Regions from separate parts of the Mesorhizobium sp. M0771 genome, predicted to be linked through region 2. Evidence: predicted binding sites of a transcription regulator. Region 2 holds the regulator's gene; the other holds the start of a gene.
The links. Region 2 encodes HrcA, which represses chaperone genes, less so after heat shock. Its sites were predicted from a motif close to GTTAGCACTCNCNNNNNGNGAGTGCTAAC; they were not measured.

Region 1 (4,410 bases), on a different contig from region 2:
CCTTCTACGAGCCGCTGGTCGCCGATTGGTCGAATTTCGGCAGCTGGACGCAGTCCGGTTCGAAGTCGGCCACCGAGCGCGCCACCGGCATCTGGAAGCGGACGCTGGCCGACTTCCAGCCGCCGGCGTCGGCCGTTGCCACATCCGATGTGCTCGACACGAGTTCATTGCCCGCCGCACCGAAGAGGGCGGAGCGTTGCCGATGTCGTGAGGTTGGCAGCCGTCACATCGGCCGCTTGTCGCCGGTCTTCGACGGCTCGCGGCGAATCGGCCCGGCATCGGCCTGCCTGTGCTTGTCCGCGGCAATCCGGCGGATGCGATCGAAGCGGCTCTCCTCCGCCGGCTTGGTCGCGGATACAGCGTTTGGCTTCGGGGCAAATGTGATCATCTGTCGATCTCCCTGTCGTTGCTGACTGGTCTTGACTGACTGACGGAAATTCCTGGCTCGCCGGGGAAATGTCCCCGGCAGCCTGTTCTGATTTATGCCCGCCCAGATTCCCAGGCGGGCAATTTTCGGGCGATGGTCAGTAGCCGCCCATGCCGCCACCGCCGCCCGCAGGCGCCGCATCCTTGGCCGGAACGTCGGTGATCATCGCTTCGGCGGTGATCAGAAGCGCTGCAATCGAGCCGGCATCCTGCAGTGCGGTGCGCACCACTTTCGCCGGATCGACGATGCCCGCCTTGATCATGTCGACATAGACCTCGTTCTGGGCATCAAAGCCCTGATTGTGGTCCTTGCTGTCGGACAGCCTGCCGACGACGATCGAGCCTTCGACACCGGAATTCTCGGCGATCTGGCGGATCGGCGCTTCAAGCGCCCTGAGCACGATCGAAATGCCGGCGGTCACATCGTCATTGGCGCCGGTCAGGCCGGCCAGAGCCGATCTTGCGCGCAGAAGCGCCACGCCACCGCCGGGCACGATGCCTTCTTCCACCGCCGCGCGCGTCGCATTCAGCGCGTCGTCGATGCGGTCCTTCTTTTCCTTCACTTCAGACTCGGTGACGCCGCCGACGCGGATCACGGCGACGCCGCCGGCGAGCTTGGCCAGCCGCTCCTGCAGCTTCTCCTTGTCATAGTCGGACGTGGTCTCCTCGATCTGGCCCTTGATCTGCGCGATGCGCGCCTGGATGGTCGCCTTGGTGCCGGCGCCGTCGATGATCGTGGTGGTGTCCTTCTCGATCAGTACGCGCTTGGCGCGGCCAAGCATCTCGATGGTGACGTTTTCGAGCTTGATGCCGAGATCCTCTGAAATCATCTGGCCCGATGTCAGCACGGCGATGTCTTCCAGCATCGCCTTGCGGCGATCGCCGAAGCCCGGCGCCTTGACGGCCGCGACCTTGAGGCCGCCGCGCAGCTTGTTGACGACCAGCGTCGCCAGCGCTTCGCCTTCGACGTCTTCCGAGATGATCAGCAGCGGCCTGCCGCTCTGCACCACTGCTTCGAGGATCGGCAGCATCGCCTGTAGATTGCCGAGCTTCTTCTCGTGGATGAGCACGTAAGGCTCTTCCAGTTCGACGCGCATCTTGTCGGCATTGGTGACGAAATAGGGTGAGAGATAGCCGCGGTCGAACTGCATGCCTTCGACGACGTCGAGTTCGGTGTCGGCGGTCTTGGCCTCCTCGACGGTGATGACGCCGTCATTGCCGACCTTGTCCATCGCCTTGGCGATCATGGCGCCGACGCTGGCATCGCCATTGGCGGCGATGGTGCCGACCTGCGCGATCTCGGCCGACGACTTGACCTTCTTGGCCTTCGCCTTGATGTCCTTGACCACGGCGGCGACAGCCTGGTCGATGCCACGCTTGAGGTCCATGGGGTTCATGCCCGCGGCAACCAGCTTGGCGCCTTCGCGCAGGATCGCTGCGGCCAGCACCGTGGCGGTGGTGGTGCCGTCACCGGCGAGGTCGTTGGTCTTCGAAGCCACTTCGCGCACCATCTGCGCGCCCATGTTCTCGAACTTGTCGGCAAGCTCGATTTCCTTGGCCACCGTCACACCGTCCTTGGTGATGCGCGGCGCGCCATAGGCCTTGTCGATGATGACGTTGCGACCCTTGGGGCCGAGCGTGACCTTCACCGCATTGGTGAGGATCTCGACGCCGCGCAACATGCGGTCGCGCGCGTCAGTGGCGAATTTGATTTCCTTGGCAGACATTTTTTTCAATCCCGTTGGTGTGGTGAAGCAAGCGGCTCGCCGGAGCCTGGCAAAGCCAGACCGGTCAAGCGGCCTTCTTGGCTTTGACGCTCTTCTCGGTGACGACCGTCCCGCTCTTTCCGATAGCGGCCGTCTCGCTCTTGTCGATCACGCCCATAATGTCGGCTTCCTTCATGATCAGCAGGTCCTCGCCGTCGATCTTGACCTCGGTGCCCGACCATTTGCCGAACAGGATGAAGTCGCCGGCCTTGACGTCGAGCGGAACAAGCGCGCCGTTTTCGTCGCGTGCGCCCGGCCCAACGGCGATGACTTCGCCTTCCTGCGGCTTTTCCTTGGCATTGTCGGGAATGATGATGCCGCCCTTGGATTTGGTATCGCCTTCGGCGCGCCGGATGACGACGCGGTCGTGGAGTGGCCGAAACTTCATGAGAACTTCTTTCTGGGGCCGGCATAGGCGACCGCGCCGTTCTTATAGGCGTGTTGGCACTCGATAGATAGGAGTGCCAAAAATTATTCGTGGCCAAAATTAAATGTTAAAAAGTATTATGATGTCTGCCGGGTTCGAAACGTCGCGAGGCGCCTAGATATTTTCGAAAAATTGAATTTCGAGGCCAAAGCGACTATTTATATCGTAAGTTCGATTTCACAATTTCAGGCACGAGGAGATTTATGCGATGGCCGAAGGCAATCAGAGCATCATGGAAAAAGCTGAAGCCCGCTTCATGGACAAGCAGAAGAAGACGGCCGAGCGCAACAAGGCAACCTCCGACTACATGTCCGAAGCGAGGGCCAGGGAGATCAAGACGGCAAGGCTCAGGGAATTGCGCCTGGCCAAGGAAGAGGCCGACCGCGTCGCGGAAGCCTTGAACCCGACACCGAAGAAGAAGCGGGCGACAGTCAAGAAAGCCGCCGCCGCGCCGAAGGGGGGCACGTCATGAGCCTGACATTCCCCAATCCAAGCCGCTTCTATGACGAGGCCGGCAAGCGCATCCGCTTTGTCGGCCATGACGGCATGTTCCAGATTTCCTTCTCTGTCGCCGCCGATGCCCTCTCGAAGGCGCCATCAGGGACGGCGACCGCCGAAGCCACCTATCTGGCGGCCTTCGACACCGCGTCCAGCTCCATCCATGACATTGCCAGCAAGGCCTACGCTCGCACCCGCAAGAGCATATATGTGCTCACAGCCGCGGATTTCGGCTAGCGCGCGTTCGTCTTGCAATCAGAGCGGCTGAGATCAGCGTGCCTCAGGACTTGCGGTCGGCTTTTGCCCGCCGCTTGACGTCCCGGCTGTTCAGGCGGTCGGCCATCGCTTCCGCATCCCGCAAATTCATGGCCACCATTACCTGTTGCTTAAGCTCGACAGGCTGGCCGGTGAAGATGTCGAAGATAGTCCAGCTCTCGGGCTCGTCCATGCGACAACGCGTAGCGGTTTGCCATATCGGCATCAGGCCCTTGACATGAAAAATGCCGCCGCCAGGATCAGGATTGTCCAGGCCACCACCGACAGCTTCAAGGCCAGGCCGCCATGCATTGAAAGTATCTCGCGCATGCGCAGGGCCACGGTCCTCTTCGACAGGGCGGGTGCTGCCGCAATCGCGACCGGGGGCTTGACGCCAAGCTTTCCAAAAGCCGGCAGCAGCGGTGGCGTTCGCATGAAATGACCTCGAATTGCCGGAGAAAACAGGGCTCCTCATAACACCCTTCTTGAAACTCCCCGCATGCCAAATAGAACCCGGTCCGTGAAAGGGCCATGCCGCCCGATTCGCCGCCTTCCATCAGGCGGATCGTCATCTGGCGAAATCCGTGCAACGCGGTTAGGTTGCGCGCGAAACTGAGGTTGTTCAAAGCGTGACAGGCGAACGGAGACGACGATGACGGCGCCCGGCGATTTGCTGCAAGCCTTGTTCATGAGATTGAAGAGCGATGCCTCGCTGACGGCGCTGCTCGGCGGCGCCGGGTTGCGCGAGCAGGCGGCCGACAGTGCCGCCTTCCCTTATGTGACCTATGGCAGGACCAGCGCATTCGATCTGGACACCGGCGCCGACAATGATGACGACCAGCTCATCACGCTGCATGTCTGGTCGAAGGCGCAAGGCGAGGCCGAGACGCGTCTGATTATGGACAGCATCCGGGCGCGCCTTGACGGCGCCGCTTTCGCCACCGGCTCGCGCGACCAGACCCGCCTGTCGCTGGAGTTCGCCGAGGCCCGCTACGACGAGGACCTGGCGCTCTACCACGGGGTGCTGCGGATACGCGC
Region 2 (4,410 bases):
TCGAGCGCGTCGACGCACAGGCCCGAATCGTCCGACAGCGCCGGCAGGCCGGTCGCCTTAGCCGCGGCGAAGGCCTTGATGTAGGCGTTTTCCTCGAAGGTGGTGCCGGTCTCCTCCGGTTCCGGCAGGCCGTAGTCCTTGGCCGACTTCGCCTCGAAGCCGAACGGACCCATCAAGTCGGCGAATTCGCGCAGCTTGCCTTCATTGTGGCTGGCAACGACGATCTTCTTTCCATCGAGAGAATGCATCAAAGGCCCCAGATCCTTGGCTCGGCGAATTCGATCGAATTGCCCGAGGGGTCGCGTATGTAGATCGAGCGCCCGCCCTGCGGCCATTCGAATTCGCTTTCGATGGCGATGTTTTTCGCCTCAAGTTGCGGCTTCCACTGTGCGAGTTCATCCGCACTTGCGGCAAAGCAGAGATGGCCCTCGCCGACCGCGCCATGTGGCGGCACTTTCAGCCGCGTATCGGGCGCCGGCGGGATTTTGGTGGCTTCGGCGTTGAAGATGAGCAGCACGCCCGGGCCGCAGCGGAAGAAGAGATGGCGGCCGTCGACCTTGCCGAGGAGAGGGAGGCCGAGGACGTTGGAGTAGAAGGCTTCGGCAGCGGCGAGATCCGTGACGTAAAGCGCTGACTCAAGAATAGCGGAGGGTTGCATCAGGCACCCCCCTCTGCCCTGCCGGGCATCCCCCCCGCAAGGGGGGAGATTGGCAGTTCCGCTGGCGGCGTCTCAACGTTGATGGTTGGCGAAAACGGTAGCGACCTCTGATCTCCCCCCTTGCGGGGGAGATGGCCGGCAGGCCAGAGGGGGGTGTGAAGGATCGCCGACGTCATCACGTTAAATTCAATCAAGCCACAGCCATCTGCTGCAAGCTCACCAGCCGCTGAATGCCCTTCTTGGCAAGGCCCATCAGCTCCGCGAACTGCCCTTCCGAGAAAGGCTCGCCCTCGGCGGTGCCCTGGATCTCGACGATGCCGCCCTTGCCGGTCATGACGAAATTGGCGTCGGTGCCGGCAGATGAATCCTCGATGTAGTCGAGGTCGATGACCGGCTGGCCGTCATGGATGCCGCAGGAAATTGCCGCGACATGGTCCTTCAGCACCTTGGCAACACTGGCCATCTGCCGCGCTTCCATCCAGCGCAGGCAATCGTAGAGCGCCACCCAGCCGCCGGTGATCGAGGCCGTGCGGGTGCCGCCATCGGCCTGGATGACGTCGCAGTCGACGGTGATCTGCTGTTCGCCCAGTGCCTGCAGGTCGACAACGGCGCGCAAGGAGCGGCCGATCAGCCGCTGGATTTCGAGCGTGCGGCCGCCTTGCTTGCCGGCCGAGGCTTCACGGCGCATGCGCTCGCCGGTCGAACGCGGCAGCATGCCGTATTCGGCCGTCACCCAGCCCTTGCCGGAATTGCGCATCCAGCCTGGCACCTTTTCCTCCAGGCTCGCCGTGCACAACACATGCGTGTCGCCGAATTTCACCAGGCACGAGCCTTCGGCGTGTTTGGAGACGCCGCGCTCGAAGGAGATGGCGCGCATTTCGTCGGCTTGGCGTTTGGAAGGGCGCATCGAGGCCTCTTTCTGTTCTTTTATGGTTGCGTCGGCGGCTTGTAGACGCATGCAGCCCATGGCGCAAAGGAAAAGGCCCCCATACAGACGCCGGGTTGCGCGGGGGCGATGGAAGTCTATATCCTTGAGCCGGAGGTTTTTGGCTCGAATGACCAAGGCAGTCACCGAACCCAGTTTGCTGGCGCCCGCGCTGCAATCGCTCGACATGCGTTCGCGCGACATTTTTAGGCGCATCGTCGAATCCTATTTGAAGGACGGTGAGCCTGTGGGATCGCGCAGCCTGTCGCGCATCCTGCCGTCGTCGCTGTCGCCGGCCACCATCCGCAATGTGATGAGCGACCTCGAACATCTCGGCCTGATCTATGCCCCGCACATCTCGGCCGGGCGCCTGCCGACCCAGACCGGCCTGCGCTTCTTCGTCGATGCCTTCATGGAGCTTGGCGATCTCTCCGACGAGGAACGCCGGGTCATCGAGGCGCAGGTGCGCGCCTCCGGCTCGGGCGCGACGCTGGAACACATGCTGACCGAGGCCAGCCAGATGCTGTCGGGCATGTCGCGCGGCGCCGGCCTGGTGCTCGCCACCAAGAACGAGGTGGCGCTGAAGCACATCGAGTTCATCCAACTCGAGCCGACCAAGGCGCTGGCGGTGATGGTGTCGCAGAATGGCGATGTCGAGAACCGCGTCGTCGACCTGCCGGCCGGCATCACCGTCTCGCAGCTGCACGAGGCCTCCAACTTCCTCAACGCCCATATCAGGGGCCGCACGCTCGCCGAGGCGCGCATCGAGATCGCCCGTATCAAGGACGAGACCCGGGCAGCGCTGGACACGTTGTCGCAGGACCTGGTCGAGAAAGGCCTGGCGGTGTGGGCCGGCGCCGACAGCGGCCTGCCGGCGCGCCTTATCGTGCGCGGCCGCGCCAATTTGCTCGAAAACGTCACCGCCCAGGCCGATATCGAATTGCTGCGCCATCTGTTCGAGGATCTGGAGACGCAGGACGGGCTGATCCAGCTGCTCGACCTCGCCGAGGACGGCCCCGGCGTGCGCATCTTCATCGGCTCGGAAAACAAGCTGTTCTCGCTCTCCGGCTCGTCGCTGGTCGTGGCGCCTTACCGCGACAAGGACGCCCGCGTCGTCGGCGCGCTCGGCGTCATCGGCCCGACCAGGCTGAATTATGCCCGCATCGTGCCTATGGTCGACTACACTGCGCAATTGATTACCCGGATGTTAAGATAATTCCGAAGCCGGGATCACCGTAAAGGAGGGCGCAGAATGGCGCTTGAATCGTTCAAGGCCCAGATCAGCATGCTGCTCGAAGAAATGGTCAACCAGCCGGAGGACGAGCACGAAATCCAGGAGCAGCTGCGCGAAAAACTGCGCGAAATGCGCGCCATGGGCTTGCCGCTGCCGGAAGATCTCGTCGCATTGGAAAAGCGTCTCGACGACGATCTCGACGTCGAAGAGGAAAGTTGAGCGGTTCTCTCGTCGAATCTGCGCGCGCGCACGCTTCTCTTTTGCGGCGACCGCACAATATCTCCCTTGTGCATGACGCGCCGACCGGCGCGAGTTCGAGGAGAACAGCATGATCCGGATTGCCGGCTTGGCAGGCCTTGCCCTGCTTCTGGCCACCAGCGCCTTCGCCGAGGAGGCCGATCAACCGCTGCTGACCGGCAAAGACGCTTTCGGCGACTGGACGGCCGACAAGCCAGGTGTGCGCCGGCTGATCAAGCCGGATGATCTGCAAAAGCCCAACATCACCGGATCCGCCTCCAACAGCGCCGGCCTTGGCGATCGGCCCGAGGGCGCGAAGCCCGTCCTGCTGCCTGGGTTTTCGGCCGAACTGGTTGCTTCCGGCATTTCCAATCCGCGGGTCGTGCGCGTGGCGCCGAACGGCGACCTGTTCGTCGCCGACAGTGACGCCAACCAGATCCGCGTCTATCGGCTGGCCAAGGGTAGCGCGAAGCCGGCCGAAGAGGGCATTTTTGCCGACAATCTCAACCAGCCCTATGGCATCGCCTTCTACCCGCCTGGCGACAAGCCGCAATGGGTCTACGTCGCCAACAACGACAGCGTGGTCCGCTACGCCTATCGCGACGGCGACCTTAAAGCCTCCGGCGAACCGGAGACGATTGTCTCCGACATCCCTACCGGCGGCCACTGGACCCGCGATATCGCCTTCTCGCCGGACGGGAAGACGCTGTATCTCTCGGTCGGCTCCGGATCGAACGTCGCGGAGGGCATGCAGAAGGCACCGAAGGGCGGCCTTGACGCCTGGGCAAAATCACAGCCACTCGGCGCCACCTGGGGTTCCGAGGATGGCCGTGCCGACGTGCTGGCCTTCGGCCCCGACGGCAAGAATGGCCGCATCCTCGCTACCGGCCTGCGCAATTGCTCGGGCATGACCGTGCAGCCGGCCACCGGCGCGCTGTGGTGTGTCGTCAACGAGCGCGACGGTCTCGGCGACGATGTGCCGTTCGAATATGCCACCTCAGTCAAGGACGGCGCCTTCTATGGCTGGCCCTGGTATTATATCGGCGCCAACGAGGACCCGCGTCACGAGGGCGCGCGCCCAGACCTCGCCGGCTCGGTCACCGTGCCCGACGTGCTGATGCAGGCGCATTCGGCGCCGCTCAACATCGCCTTCTATGACGGCGGCAATTTCCCGGCAGAGTACAAGGGTGACGCCTTCGTCGCCCTGCACGGCTCCTGGAACCGTGGTATGAGGACCGGCTACAAGGTGGTGCGGCTGAGATTCAGCGACGGCAAGCCGACCGGCGAGTACCAGGATTTTATCACCGGCTTCGTCCTCTCCGACGACGCCGTCTGGGGCCGGCCGGTCGGCGTCGC

Region 1: a site for HrcA is predicted at 2,633-2,661, ahead of NKI05_RS26365 (co-chaperone GroES). Genes of this name have one in related genera too.

What each region holds. Positions count from the first base shown of each region.
Region 1 covers NZ_JAMYPC010000021.1:47,522-51,931, forward strand. The annotation lists partial or broken gene NKI05_RS26350 (trimethylamine methyltransferase family protein) at 1-211, shown strand, start outside; gene NKI05_RS26355 (hypothetical protein) at 224-388, opposite strand; gene groL (chaperonin GroEL) at 525-2,153, opposite strand; gene NKI05_RS26365 (co-chaperone GroES) at 2,218-2,580, opposite strand; gene NKI05_RS26370 (hypothetical protein) at 2,828-3,091, shown strand; gene NKI05_RS26375 (DUF1488 family protein) at 3,088-3,354, shown strand; gene NKI05_RS26380 (hypothetical protein) at 3,398-3,565, opposite strand; gene NKI05_RS26385 (hypothetical protein) at 3,598-3,807, opposite strand; gene NKI05_RS26390 (DUF3168 domain-containing protein) at 4,025-4,410, shown strand, end outside.
Region 2 covers NZ_JAMYPC010000018.1:121,655-126,064, forward strand. The annotation lists gene rdgB (RdgB/HAM1 family non-canonical purine NTP pyrophosphatase) at 1-248, opposite strand, end outside; gene NKI05_RS24480 (VOC family protein) at 248-658, opposite strand; gene rph (ribonuclease PH) at 849-1,565, opposite strand; gene hrcA (heat-inducible transcriptional repressor HrcA) at 1,714-2,799, shown strand; gene NKI05_RS24495 (hypothetical protein) at 2,836-3,036, shown strand; gene NKI05_RS24500 (PQQ-dependent sugar dehydrogenase) at 3,146-4,410, shown strand, end outside.